One region of the Thalassotalea sp. PLHSN55 genome, then DNA from elsewhere that is predicted to be linked to it. Evidence: predicted binding sites of a transcription regulator. Region 1 holds the regulator's gene; each other region holds the start of a gene.
What was found. The regulator FNR, encoded in region 1, switches genes on or off when oxygen is low (the NO sensors DNR and NnrR bind a similar motif). The targets are predictions, from matches to a motif close to TTGATCTAGATCAA.

Region 1 (4,842 bases):
TTTACTGTGAGTTAGCTACTACAGCTTTTGATGATGAAAAGTACATTGAAGTATTAGAACTGCTAGAAAGTGCCTTGCAGCTTGATCAAAATTCGTGTCGCGCTAATTGGTTAATGGCAAAGATATACGAAAAGCACGAGCAATATGAACAAGCATGTAAATGCTATCAAGATATTTACGTTCAAGATAGTGAGTTTTTCCCAGACGTAATTGTCAAAATGCATGCGTGTTATCAACACTTAAATGCTGAAGATGAATTTTATAAATTTATTCGAAAAGTGTATGAAGAAACGGCTAGCAGCAGCACCTTAATTTGCTATGTTGATCATATCGAGTCAAAACACGGTACCAAAAAAGCGAAAGATTTTATGTTACCTGCGTTAAAGCGTCGACCAACTATTCGCGGCTTTAAGCATTTTATTCAAATGCAAATGACCGAATCGGAAAAGCACGAAGGCAATGAGCAACTCGACGTGATTAAAGAGCTGATATCAGCGTATATCAATGTTAAGCATCGTTATAGCTGCCGTACATGTGGCTTTAATAGCAGTACGCATTATTGGTCGTGTCCATCTTGTCACGACTGGGAACAGTTGAAACCTGTGCGTGGCCTCGAAGGAGAGTAGTGCTTTTTACTTTGCGCTATGCTCCAATTTCAGCGTCAAAAGTACTCATTGGTATTCACCAACTCCGTGCTTTTTCCTTGAAATTAGAACCATAGACGCTTAGTAAAAACTCACTACAGTTATAAAGAATTAAAGAATTAAAGAATTAAAGAATTAAAGAATTAAAGAATTAGAGGAATATGAAAGTGAATGATCCAAAAGTTGTTGTAGCTTTAGATTTTGATAAACAAGCAGATGCGTTAGCTTTTGTTGATAAAATTCAGCCAAGTGATTGTCGCTTAAAAGTCGGCAAAGAAATGTTTACTTACTTTGGGCCTGATTTTGTACGTGAGCTGGTTAAACGTGGTTTTGACGTGTTTTTAGACTTAAAGTTTCACGATATTCCTAACACGGTTGCTAAAGCGGTAACTGCAGCTGCTGAGCTTGGCGTTTGGATGGTTAACGTGCATGCCTCTGGCGGCTTAAAAATGATGGCAAAAGCGAAAGAAGCACTTGTGCCTTATGGTGAGAAAGCGCCATTGCTTATTGCGGTAACAGTACTTACCAGTATGGAAGAAAGTGACTTGATAGGTTTAGGTATTACTAAATCACCTGCTGAGCAGGTTAAACATTTAGCGGCGCTCACTAAGCAAGCGGGCTTAGATGGTGTTGTTTGTTCGGCTCAAGAGGCTGAAATGCTAAAAGCAGACCTAGGACAAGATTTTAAATTAGTGACTCCTGGTATTCGCCCAGCAGGTAGTAACGTAGACGACCAAAAGCGTATTATGACTCCAGAGCAGGCAGTAAATATTGGCGTAGACTATTTAGTGATTGGCCGTCCGATAACCAAAGCTGATGACCCACATGCGGTCTTACAACAGATTAATCAATCGCTAACTAAATAACTAAATAAATTAACGTATAAGAAATATAAAGCCTAACTACTTACGGTAGTTAGGCTTTTTATTTATGTGATTTCCAATATCCGATATTAATTTTTTAATCGTAATCTAACGGGGAAATGTAACCTTCTGGTTTAAGTGCTAATACATCACAATTTAACCTATCAATAACATGCTCTGCAGTATTACCAATAAAGGCCGCCGATATTCCTGTTCTACCTACAGTTCCAAGTACGACGAGCTCTGCATCTAGTTTGTTGGCAGCATTTTCTATTACGTCTTCAGGTAAGCCTTCTTCAACGGATACACGCTCAGGAGCAATATTAAAGCGCTGAGCGTGCTCTGTCATCGCTTCTTGATGGTGCTTGAGCATGGCATCATTGTATTCAGAAGAGTTAAACTCAGGAATTTCAATGGCAATATTAACCGGAGTACCCGGAAATGAGTTAATTAGATGAACTTGCGCTTTGATAATTTTAGATAAATTAAGGGATTCTTCAGTGATTTTATCGTTAAGTAACTGATGCTCTTCTTCATCACTTCCTACGTTGATAGCTGCAAGAATTTTACCATTTTCTGGCCATAAATGATCTTTAACTAATAATACCGGACAAGGGCATTTACGTAATAAATGCCAATCTGTTGGTGTAAATATTACTGATTTGAGTTTATCGTGTTGATGAGTACCTTTAACAACGATATCAAAGTTATACTCTAGTACTTCATTGATAATCGACTCAAAAGGGCGGTTGTGCCACACCACTTTGCTTTCAATAGTGAGGTTACCGTCATTTAGTGCGTCTATGGCAGTGTCAATCCATTGTAGTTTATCTGTGATCACAGATTGTCTCATGACTTCACGCTCGTCTTTTGACAGCATTGTGGTCATTTCATAGGAAAAGTCAAAGATAGATAAAAATGCAGTAATGCTAGCGCCTGTTTTTTTCGCAAGCTCTATCGCGCGTTTTAGCGCTTTTTGTTCATCTGTGGTTGGGTCGATAACTACAAGAATTTTTTGATATTTTTCCATCATTTCACCTTGGCAAAAATTAACGCTTAATTACAGTTTAATAGTGCCTTACCAGAAATGATAGTATTTTGTTTTATATCAAGTTTATAGTGATAGTTAGAAAATAATTAAACAAGTGTTTAAATTTTAATTAGGAAGGGGAATCAGTGGGTTGCTAGCCTATAGGCCAGCAACTTCATTGAGTTTGGTAATATCTAAAATGGTAATAAGTTTACCGTCGATTTTAATTAAACCGCTTTTGTGAAAACGGTTGAATAAACGGCTAATTGTTTCAACGGTTAAACCAATATAGTTACCAATGTCACTTCTAGTCATTGATAAACGAAATTCAACTGACGACAAGCCTCTATCGTGGTATCTCGCACTTAATGCACTAATAAAGGTTGCTAAACGTTGTTCAGCATTTTTACGATTAAGCAGTGTAAGCATTTCTTGATCTTCGCGAATTTCATTACTCATTAAACGAAGAATTTGCTTTTTAAGTTTCGGCATACTGTTAGATAACGTATCTAACGTGTTGTAGGGGATTTCACAAACCATTGATGTTTCGAGTGCTTTTGCAAAACTAGGATGCTCTGATTCGGCAATCGCGTCAAACCCCAATAAATCACCAGCTAAATGAAAGCCCGTAATTTGCTCTTCACCTTGTTCATTTACCGTAAAAGTTTTAAATGTGCCTGAACGAATAGCATACAATGCTTGCATCTTTTCGCCATCTTGGAAAATTTGCTCACCTTTATGGATAGGACGTTTACGGTCGATAATTTTATCTAAAACGTCCAACTCTTTGTCATTAAGGGAGAAAGGTAGACATAGCTCACTGATACTACAGTTTTGACAATGAATGTGTTGTTGACCTGAACAGTGACGATTTTGCATAACTACCTAAATAACTTAGCATCAAACTTATTGACTAAGATCATATTAAAACAATTGCCTATATGCAAACGATATAGTGAAAATTCCATACAATATTGTAACTAATGCTAATGCTTTTCTAAAATATGTATTTTTCAAGATGTTTTTTATATTAAAAAAACCAAATGAAACCGTTAAAAGCGCTGGTAATGTGCCTAATCCGAAGCAGAACATGATAAATGCGCCCGAAAAAGCACTATTGCTAGCTAATGCCCAGGTTAAGGTTGAATAAACCAAACCACAGGGCAGCCAGCCCCAAATAGCGCCTAATAAAATCGCTTTATTTGTGCTATCAACTGGAAGGATTTGTTTACTTAATGGTGATAAGTAACGCCAGATAAATTGGCCAAATTTTTCCAGTTTACTGATCCACATAAGCCATTGGCCAATATATAAACCAAGTAATACTAAAAATACGCCGGAAATCAGGCGTAAACCAATTACCGGCACGCCTATATTTCTAACGGCAATTGAACTAGTAAAACCGACAATAGCGCCAATTAGACTATAGGAAAGTATTCTGCCTAGGTTATACCCTAAAACTAAAGACGCTTTAGGTTTTTCGCCAGGGATCGCTGAAGTTAATAATGAGCTAATACCACCGCACATGCCTATGCAGTGACCTGAGCCTAATAATCCGATAATGAAAGCTGATAGGTAGTCTAATGGCATGTTAATCATTGTTCGATTCGGTAGGCTTGGATTCAGCGGCTTTTTTATCTTTACCTTCTTCATCAAACAAGATGCTCATGCCTTGCTTTTCTAAGTCATCGAATTGCTCTGTTTTTACTGCCCAAAAAAATAAATAAATACCGAGGGCTGTTAATAAAATAGCAATAGGGATCAGAACGTAAATGATGCTCATTTTTTTAATAACCTTAGCGAGTTAGTAATAACAAGTATTGAACTTAACGACATGCCGATAACCGCCATATAAGGCGTAATAAATCCTGCTACAGCAAGCGGTAATACTATGGCATTGTAGCCAAATGCCCAAAGGTAATTTTGCCAAACAATTTTTTTAGTTTTAATGGCGGTTTTTTGCAATTGTTCAATTGAAGCGAGTTGATTATTCAACAAAATAACATCTGCGCCGTTTTTGGCGATATCGGTACCGCTGCCCATTGCAATTGCGATATGTGCAGCGCCGAATACCGGTGTGTCATTCACACCATCGCCTACCATAGCAACCGTATGCGATTTTTGTCGCTCTTTGAGCAATTCCATTTTATCAAGCGCGGTTAAGCCACTATGAGTTGTGGCAATGTTAAGCGCTTCTTTTACGGCGAGACAACCTGCCGCATTGTCACCAGATAACATTAATGAACTAATATTTTGCTTGGTCAAATAATCGAGCAGGTCTTTTGCATCTTCTCTAATATCATCA
Region 2 (4,842 bases), on a different contig from region 1:
TATTGGTTTCGTCTAGTTTTGGTTTGTTGCATGGTTTTGGTTTTGCCTCAGTACTTGCCGAAATCGGTTTGCCAGCCCAAGAAAAAGTTACCGCCTTAATTTTCTTTAATGTGGGTGTTGAAATTGGTCAGTTGATGTTTTTAGCGGTATTACTGACGGTATTTAAGCTCATTTCTATGGTAAACATTCTTACCGAAAAACAGATTCGCTGGGCCGTTAGTTACTGTGCAGGTACTATTGCAATGATGTGGTTTTTAGAACGCCTATCGGTATTCTAATCACGCATTAGCGATTTAAAAGTCATTAAAATTATCAAAGCCGCTCTGAACAAAGAGCGGTTTTTTTTATCCTGATTTTTTAATTAGAGAATAATGGCTTTTAACGCGTTAATACCAAGCGCATTAATTACTCACCTAGCAATAATTCAAAGGTTTATAGGCACAGACTATAAGCTTAAAGCATAACTTAAGCCCCTACAGCCATACAGGTGATGCATTATAATGACTTGTTTTGTATCGCTTTAAATGCTGATGATTGAAGGTAAAAATACAATAAAGTAAAGAAAAAGGCTAACCTTATTACCTAAGTTAGCCTTTATATCGGGAAGCGTTTTGTATTCTCTGTCGCTAGTTTTCGTTTAAGCTACGCCGCGATCGTTTAAGTGTTTAGTGTATTGTTTGTCGGTACCGTTAATGTGATTGATTAACCATTTTGACAAGAAAGTGCTTACTTCATCGAGCGCGTCATGCCCTTTAATATTGTACAAGTCGACGAAGGTTTCGACTTGCGCGATCATTTTTTTGTGTTGCTCTTTGTGCGCCACTATATCTGGATAATCGTTTTCTTCCATTATTTTTTCTTCACGTGAAAAATGCGTTTTAGTGTAGTCAACTAAGTCTTCTAACGCTTGGCGCTCGAAACTTTCACTCATTGCATAATCGTATGCCGTGGTAAATTGGTTTAGCAATTGCACTAATTTTTTATGATCATCATCTAAAATTTGCACACCAACGCTGTACTCATCTTTCCATTGTATTTGATGACTATTTTTATTCTTTTTGTAAAGAACAGAAACTAAAACCAGCGCAATAATAAGTATCCAAGAAATTACATTGTCAAAGCCTGACAAGAATCCTAGAAAGATTGCCACAATAACAAGGCAAACAATTGCAGCGTAAATTAGGGCTTTGATACGACGTGTCATAAAGGTAATTCCAAAAGCTTTTAGTGTGTTAAGTGGGCTAATGTTAATACTAATAAACGTGAACAGTCATTAAAACACTGGTATTTATTGCGTTAGATCAAACTCTTTCTTTAATTCCAACTATTTTTTTCAAAACTTGATCTGCGTCAGGTTGTACGACCTCATTTTCTTAGATAGTGAACACATTCCAACGCACTTGGTAACATTTTTTAACAACTTTGTAAGAAGAGTGTATCGAAAGCGAAGGGAGCAGGTTTCTGTAAAGTTAGATTTATGCGGTTGAATTATAAAGTTTATTTCCGCATGTTTAGCGAAAAATTCTGCTGATAATTGTAATTGGTTATGTTGTCAGCAAATAAAAAAATGTAAATATAACATCTGGAGATTAACCGATGAAAACACTTAAGCATGGATTATCAGCACTTAGTTTAGCTATTGGTATTGCTGCTACTGGTCTTAGCATGAATGTGAGTGCTGCCGAGCCAACTTTATCTAAAGCTGATTTTGAAAAAGCTCAATTACACTACTTCCAACGTTGTGCTGGTTGTCACGGTGTACTACGTAAAGGTGCAACGGGTAAAAACCTTGAGCCAGAAAACATGTTGAAAAAAGGCCAAAAGCGTTTAGAGAAAATTATTGCTCTAGGTACTGAAGGCGGTATGAACAACTTTGACGATTTGTTCACAAAAGAAGAAATTGCTAATTTATCAACATTTATTCAAATGACTCCTCCGGTACCACCGGAAATGTCTTTAGAGCAAATGCGCTCTCACACTAAGCAGTATGTTGCTCCAAAAGATTACCCAACTAAACCTGTTCATGGTCGTAACTGGAAAAACTTCTTTGTCGTTATCGAACGTGACGCGGGTAAAGCGGCAATCGTTGATGGTGATACAAAAGAAATCATCGATCATATCGATACGGGTTATGCGGTACACGTAATTAAAGGTACTGAGCACCACAAGAAAGATCATGCTAAAGATGTAGGTCGTTTCTGGTACACCATCGGTCGTGACGGTAAAGTTAACAAGATCGATTTATGGCAAAAACCAGGCAAGATGTTAGTTGCTGAAACTAAGATGGCATATGATGCACGTGATATCGCTGTATCAGGTGACGGTAAATACGTAATCGCTGGTGGTTACTGGCCTGCTCACTTTGTAATTATGGATGCTGAAACACTTAATCCACTTAAAGTTGTTTCTACTCGTGGTTACAACACCAAAGGTGAATACATTAACGAAGCACGTGTTGCTGCAATCTACACTGCGCCAAACGAGTCTGCGTTTATCGTAGCTGTTAAAGAAACCGGTAAGATGTTGCAAGTTGACTACACTGACTTAGACAACTTAAACATTACCGCAATAGAATCGGCTGAATTCTTACATGATGGTTTCTTCGACCCTTCAGGTCGCTACTTCCAAATTGCTGCTAACGCATCAAACAAAATGGTGGTAGTTGATACTAAAGACGGCAAGCTTGAGAAAATGATTGACGTTGACTCATTACCACATCCAGGTCCTGGTGCTAACTGGGTTGATTCAAAATGTGGCCCTGTTGGCGGTACTACTCACTTAGGTGTAGGGCTTGTATCAGTATGGGGTAACGATCCAATCGGTCACCCTGACCAAGCATGGAAACTATGTTATGAAGTTGAAACTGACGGTGCTGGTGTATTCATCCGTACTCACGAAACTTCAGACTATGTATGGGCTGATCAACTTAAACACCCTGAGCCAGAAATTCAACAATCTGTACAAGTATTCGATAAGAAAACTCGTGAAATTGTTAAAACTATCCGTGTAACAGAAGAAGAAGGTAAAGCTGCACTTCACATGGAATTCAACGAAGATGGCTCTGAAGTTTGGGTATCTGTTTGGAACCGTAAAGATAACAGCAACCCAACTGGTGAAATCGTAGTATACGATGCAAAAACTCTTAAAGAGAAAGCGCGTATTAAAGGTTTAACTACACCAACTGGTAAGTTTAACGTTTACAACCGTATAAACCACAAAACTTAATCATTAGCTTTTGTAGTAATGACAAAGTGCGGGCATGGCGTGTGTCATGCCCGCTTTTTTTAAAGCAGTAAATAGCTAGAGTTAATTATGGCAAATAACACTTTAAACAAACCTAGTTTTTGGAATAGAAGACTTATGCTAGGCACTACAGTCGCAGGTGCTGTAGTTTTTTTCGTTGTAGGCATTATCTTTTGGGGTGGCTTTAATACCGGAATGGAAGCAACCAATACCACAGAATTCTGTATTGGCTGTCACGAAATGGAAGACAATGTATATCAAGAGTATACGCCTACCATTCACTATTCAAACAGAACAGGTGTTCGAGCAGGTTGTCCTGATTGTCATGTTCCTCGACCTTGGATCCATAAAATTGTTCGTAAAATCAAAGCATCACGTGAAGTGTTTTATTGGTTGACCGGCAAAATAGACACACCTGAAAAATTCAATGAACATCGCTTAGAGTTAGCAAAAAGCGTATGGTCAGATATGAAAACAACCGACTCCCGTGAATGTCGTAACTGTCACAATTTTGAGTCAATGAACCCTGAATTTCAAAAACCTCGTGCCCGTAAACAGCATTTAAATGCCTTCGAAACAGGTCAAACATGTATTGATTGTCATAAAGGTATTGCGCATCACGGCGTTAGAGATCAGTTAACGGATGAAGAATTAGAAGCTATCGAAGCGCCTAATCCAGAATATATTCGTGAGATCCCTAAAATTTATAAAGAAGGTTTAGCACGAGTGGAAGCTAAAGAAGCTGAAGCCGCTGCAAAAGAAAAAGCAGAAAAAGCAGCTTTTGCTGAAAAAACGCAACAAAAAATTGAACAAGCAGTCGCAGCAGCATTAGCTAACGCCGGTAGCAGCGCAAGTGCCGCATCCGCTTCGGCAGGTGACAGCGCACCAACAGCGAGTAATATTAACGTTGATTGGGGTAAAGCAAATAGTGCTGATATTCCATTATTCTTCCCTGGTACTGCCTCAATTGAGTGGATATTAGGTCGTAATCACGGTGGCAAACGCGCCTTTACTAAAGGTGACCGCTGTATTGAATGTCACGGCGAAGAAATTGCTGATATTGGACAACTCATTGTTTCAGGTGAAAGTGAAAAAGAGCTTGAGCCTAACTTAATTCCAGGCAAACGTGGCAGCATTCCAGTAACCATTGATGCAACCCATGACGCTGAGAATTTGTACTTACGCTTTACTTGGCCAGATGCTGACCATACACCAGCGCCATTTATTGATGGTGGTAAAATGGACCCAGAAAACGCAATGAAGTTGGCCTTTATGATTTCAACCGATGATGTTGAATATGCTGACCGAGCAGGTTGTTGGGGCACATGTCATGCTGACGCTAATAGCATGCCATTTGAACCAGAAAAAGATGCCTTATTAGGCAGCGATATTGCCAAACGCTTAAATCTTGAAGGCGGTGTGACTAAGTACTTAACTGAAACACGAACTAAGCTTGAACTCAAAGGTCGTGGTGGCAAACCTCTTGGTGGCTGGGACAAGTTAAAAGACGAAGGTGAAATTAAAGCGGCTCAAGATGCCAACCAATTTATGGACTTAGTACGCTACAAGTCAGGTACTAAAGAAGTTGAAGATGGTCAA
Region 3 (4,842 bases), on a different contig from region 1:
GTACTTAAATCACCTTCATCTTGACCAAGTGCACGTGCTTTTAATACACGGCGCATGATTTTACCTGAGCGTGTTTTTGGTAGTGAATCAACAAACTCAACCACTTCTGGCATGGCGATTTTACCCATTTCATTACCAACATGAGCACGTAATTCCGACTCAAGCGCTTTATCACCTTCAACACCCGCTTGCAAAATAACGTAAGTATGAATGGCGTTACCTTTAAGTTCGTGTGGCAAACCAACGGCCGCAGCTTCACTTACTTTCGGGTGGCTTACTAAGGCGCTTTCCACTTCAGAAGTACCTAAGCGATAACCACTTACTTTCAATACTTCATCCATACGGCCAATAACCCAAATGTAGCCGTCTTCATCAATTTTTGCACTGTCGCCAGCTAAATAATGCCACTCGCCATTTTCTTTTTGGCTCCAATACAGGTCTGCGTAACGCTCGTTATCTTTGAAGATAGTTCGCGCCATACCCGGCCATGGGTTTTTAACAATTAGCTTACCTTCTTCATCGGTGCCAACTTCGTTACCGTCATCATCAATAATCGACATTTCATTACCAAAGAATGGCTTAGTTGCCGAACCTGGTTTTAATGGCGTGATAGGCAGTGGACAAATCATGAAACCACCGGTTTCGGTTTGCCACCAAGTATCAATAATCGGACACTTATCTTGACCAATAACATGATGGTACCAACGCCACGCTTCTGGGTTAATTGGCTCACCAACACTACCTAATAAACGCAAGCTTGAAAGGTCGTGTTTCTTCGGCCAACGGTCACCAAAGCGCATTAAGCCACGGATCGCCGTAGGCGAAGTGTATAAAATGTTAATGCCGTATTTTTCAACAATTTGCCACCAACGGTTCGGGTAAGGGTAGTTAGGAGCACCTTCATATAACATGATAGTTGCACCATTAATTAGTGGCCCGTAAACAATATAACTGTGACCGGTGATCCAACCTGGATCAGCCGCACACCACCATCTGTCTTGCGGTTTAATATCAAACGCCATACGGTGTGTGGTTGAAGTATAAACTGAGTAACCGCCATGGGTATGTAACATACCTTTTGGCTTACCTGTGGTACCTGAGGTGTAGAGAATAAATAGTGGATCTTCAGCTTCAGTTTTTTCGGTATCACACTTTGAACTAGCAATGGGTAATGCTGTTAAGTCGTGTAACCAAAAATCACGTGCCGGCTCCATTTCAACGTCTAAGCCGTTATTTTTAACACAAATACACACTTCAATTGACGGCGTACGCTTCATAGCATCGTCGGCAATGCCTTTTAAATCAACTTGCTTACCGCGGCGCCAGCCACCATCAGCGGTAATTAAAACGCGAGAGTGCGCATCGTCAATACGTGAAGCAAGTGCTTCTGTACTAAAACCACCATAAACAACCGAGTGAATTGCACCAATTTTGGCACAAGCTAGCATAGCGAATACCAATTCTGGAATTTGCGGCATGTAAATGGTAACGATGTCGCCTTTTTCAACACCCATGCTTTTTAATACGTTGGCAAATTGGCAAACTTCACGGTTTAAACCATTGTATGAGTAGTTGCGAACCTGACCATTTTCGCCTTCCCAGATAATCGCCATTTTGTTGCGATTAGCATTTTCTAAGTGACGGTCAATTGCGTTATGAACAATATTGATTTCACCACCATCAAACCACTTATAAAATGGGGCGTTGCTGTCATCTAACACACTGTCCCATTTTTTATACCAGCTTAATGTTTCTGCTTGTTCAGCCCAAAAACCTTCACGGTCATTCACTGAATAATTGTACATAGCTTCATAATCACTCACATTAGCTTGGGCGATTACTTCTTCACTTGGATAAAAAATATCAGACTTACCTGATTCACTCATAATTTGCATCTCCGCTGCTAAAAACTACAGCTCATAAATAGTTTTTTGAAATTACCTAATAAAATAATCAAAATTTGTACAGCTGGGAATTAGACCTAAGTCTAAGACTGCAAAAAAAGCTTAACGCCTTGCTGTATCACTAAAATAATGACACAGCTTAACGACAAATTTTGTTGCACCCCATGATATTCGTTCAATAAAAATACTGCCCATTATTTGTATCTATTGTCTGTATCAAAAATAAAGCCAATACTTGCAAACAAGGTTCAGTAGTAACCACATATAACGGCTAAGGGTTATTTTAAAGTTCAATTCGCTTTTTTAAGCTAGATCAAAGTATTCCTAGACAAGGGGCATAGAATGAAGTTGTGGACAAAAGAATTAAGGAAGAAGACATGCACAACGAAGAAATTTTAGCGACACTCACCGAAAAGAAATTGCAGTTATCAAAACGCATTTCTGCAATAGAAGCTGACTTTAAAAAAGGCCGTTCAGCTGACTTCTCCGAGCAAACAACCGAAAGTGAAAATGATGAAGTGCTTGACGAGATTCATCATGAGGCGAAAGTCGAATTACAACAAGTTATAGAAGCGTTACACCGACTTGAGAACGATCAGTATGGCATTTGCACTGGCTGTGCAGAAATGATCGATCCAAAACGTTTGAACGTTTTACCTTATACCAACATTTGCATTAATTGCGCATCTTAGGAGCTACAACATGGCATTAGAAAAGCATGATTTACACCACGAGTTTCCAGAGTTTAATGATGAAATTCATCACCTAAAAATGAATAACAATCATTTTGCAAAATTATTCAAGCAATACCATGAAGTTGATCATGAAGTGCTTCGTATTGAGCAAGGAGTAGAAAATACCACTGACGAATATTTGGAAAGTGTCAAATTAAAACGGTTAAATTTAAAAGACCAATTATTTGTAATGTTGAAAAAAGAAGCCGCATCAGCCTAACACTCACCACACAGCAAACATTAAAATCAGCAAAGCCCCCACTTGCTGATTTTTTTGCTATTCAATTACAACAATAAATCCGCCAGTCGCACTTTATGCGGCTGACGCATACGACTGACCTGCGCCATTAACAGCTCTGCAGTGGCAATCGCATCGTTTAGGGCATTATGGGCAAAATGTTCAGGCAATTCATAGTTATGGCGTAAAGAAGAAAGGCGAAGCTCTGACGGATCGTAGGAAACATCTCGATTGTCTAAACGCTTTTTTGCCACCATTAAGGTATCTATCATCGGAAAAACAGGGGCAATACCATAAAGCTCAACACAGGCTTGTTTTAAAAATTCACGTTCAATGCGAGCAAAATGTACTAACATCACTTTTCCCGTTAGCGCTTTTAGCAACGCCTCCACTACTTCTTGTAGCGATTGGCCTTGGTCTTTTTGGCTATCGGTGATTTGATGAATGGTGACATTGTCAGCTTTGAGTTGCCCTTTAGTGCGAATTATTTGGTGATAACTGGTACGCAGCGGAATACGATTGGCAAATAAATCGACACAGCCAATGCTCAGTAATTTATCATTTTTTGCATGTAAGCCAGTAGTTTCGAAATCAACCGACAGAATTGGCGTATCAACAAAAAGCTGGTGTTTGTCGGGAAATGGCACCGAAAGAAAGTCACGTAGCGCCCCTTCAGGCACTTTTTTTAGCAACCTTTTTCTTTTTGCTTCATAGCCAAAAAAATGATCAAAAATATTCATCACATTAAAACGCCGACTGTCGTGCATCTTGCATGGTTTTAATCACCTTAAATGCGTCTTTTAAATGCTCTCGCTCTAATTTAGATAAGTCTTTTGGTGATAAAAAGTTATTAGGGCTTTTACCACTTTGCATACGTTTTGATTGATGCTGCATACGCAGCATAGATAAGAACTCGTAAGCATCAATTAAATTGGCCGCCGACGATTTAGTGAGTGAGCGTGTTCCGGCAACTTGCTTGAGCCGGTCGATGGTATTGGTCGCTGAAATACCTTCAGACAGGGCATAAATTCGCGCTAAATCAACAATAGGTGCAATGCCATTGTGCTTTAAGTCGAGTACCTTTTTATTTTCGCCATCTTGCACCAATACAAAATCTCTAAAAAAGCCTAGCGGTGGTCTTAACTGTAAGGCGTTTTTTGATAAATGCGCAATAAATACCGAACTACGTTTGGTTTTTTCGAGCATTTGTTGGCGAACGCTTTCTAATAAAGACGCGTCGCCATGCACTGTGGTTAAATCAAAAAAGACGCTACTGTTTAATAGCGCTTTCGGGCTTGGCGTATCGACCCATTTATCAAAATATCGACTCCATACTTTTTGTGGTTGCCGCCACTTGGTATTGGTCGCCATGATATCGCCTGGACAATAAATAAAACCGCACGCGGCTAAACCGTCGCTAACAAAGGTCGCCAAGTCAAAAAACCAGTAATTATCTTCCGCCTTCATGTCGTTGGAAATAATAAGGGCATTGTCTTGATCTGAATGAGCAAATTGCTCTTGTCGCGCTTGTGATCCTGCCGCAAGCCAAGCGTAAGGCACAGGTGCTGGTCCAAGTAACTTTTCCGCCATTTCAATTAAACGAATGGTAAACGCCATAGTGATCGCACTAATACTTTTACCAACATGATCGGCGGTAGTGCCCAGCTTGGCCATGCGAATTTGCAGCTTAGGCAGCATTTTACTAATTTCTGCGAGCTCACTAACGGAATTGGCTTTATGAATAATACTGGTAAGGTTAACGGCATTTTGCCCTTCATGATTCATCAAATCAGTTACGGTAACCATGCCAGCTAACTGGCCTTGATCAGTTACAGGCAGATGATGAATATGTTTACTGGTCATTATCATTAACGCTTCATAGGCACTGCTTTTAACATCAATAGTGGTCAGGTTATCAGTAATTATTGTGGTGATCGGTTCACTAATTGCTAACCCGGCGGCGACA

Region 2: ACRRSQ_RS11250 (bacteriohemerythrin) is a predicted target of FNR. The motif match lies at 1,341-1,354, and genes of this name have one in related genera.
Region 3: ACRRSQ_RS08535 (TraR/DksA family transcriptional regulator) is a predicted target of FNR. The motif match lies at 2,208-2,221, and genes of this name have one in related genera.

What each region holds. Positions count from the first base shown of each region.
Region 1 is NZ_JBPDIH010000012.1:66,052-70,893, reverse strand. It holds gene lapB (lipopolysaccharide assembly protein LapB) at 1-626, shown strand, start outside; gene pyrF (orotidine-5'-phosphate decarboxylase) at 806-1,510, shown strand; gene uspE (universal stress protein UspE) at 1,605-2,537, opposite strand; gene fnr (fumarate/nitrate reduction transcriptional regulator Fnr) at 2,697-3,416, opposite strand; gene ACRRSQ_RS18665 (sulfite exporter TauE/SafE family protein) at 3,462-4,136, opposite strand; gene ccoS (cbb3-type cytochrome oxidase assembly protein CcoS) at 4,129-4,320, opposite strand; gene ACRRSQ_RS18655 (heavy metal translocating P-type ATPase) at 4,317-4,842, opposite strand, start outside.
Region 2 is NZ_JBPDIH010000005.1:55,196-60,037, reverse strand. It holds gene ACRRSQ_RS11255 (HupE/UreJ family protein) at 1-278, shown strand, start outside; gene ACRRSQ_RS11250 (bacteriohemerythrin) at 638-1,204, opposite strand; gene ACRRSQ_RS11245 (cytochrome D1 domain-containing protein) at 1,597-3,225, shown strand; partial or broken gene ACRRSQ_RS11240 (NapC/NirT family cytochrome c) at 3,313-3,864, shown strand; gene ACRRSQ_RS11235 (ethylbenzene dehydrogenase-related protein) at 3,970-4,842, shown strand, end outside.
Region 3 is NZ_JBPDIH010000003.1:633,211-638,052, forward strand. It holds gene acs (acetate--CoA ligase) at 1-1,886, opposite strand, end outside; gene ACRRSQ_RS08535 (TraR/DksA family transcriptional regulator) at 2,282-2,596, shown strand; gene ACRRSQ_RS08540 (YdcH family protein) at 2,607-2,858, shown strand; gene ACRRSQ_RS08545 (exonuclease domain-containing protein) at 2,924-3,616, opposite strand; gene ACRRSQ_RS08550 (putative nucleotidyltransferase substrate binding domain-containing protein) at 3,621-4,842, opposite strand, start outside.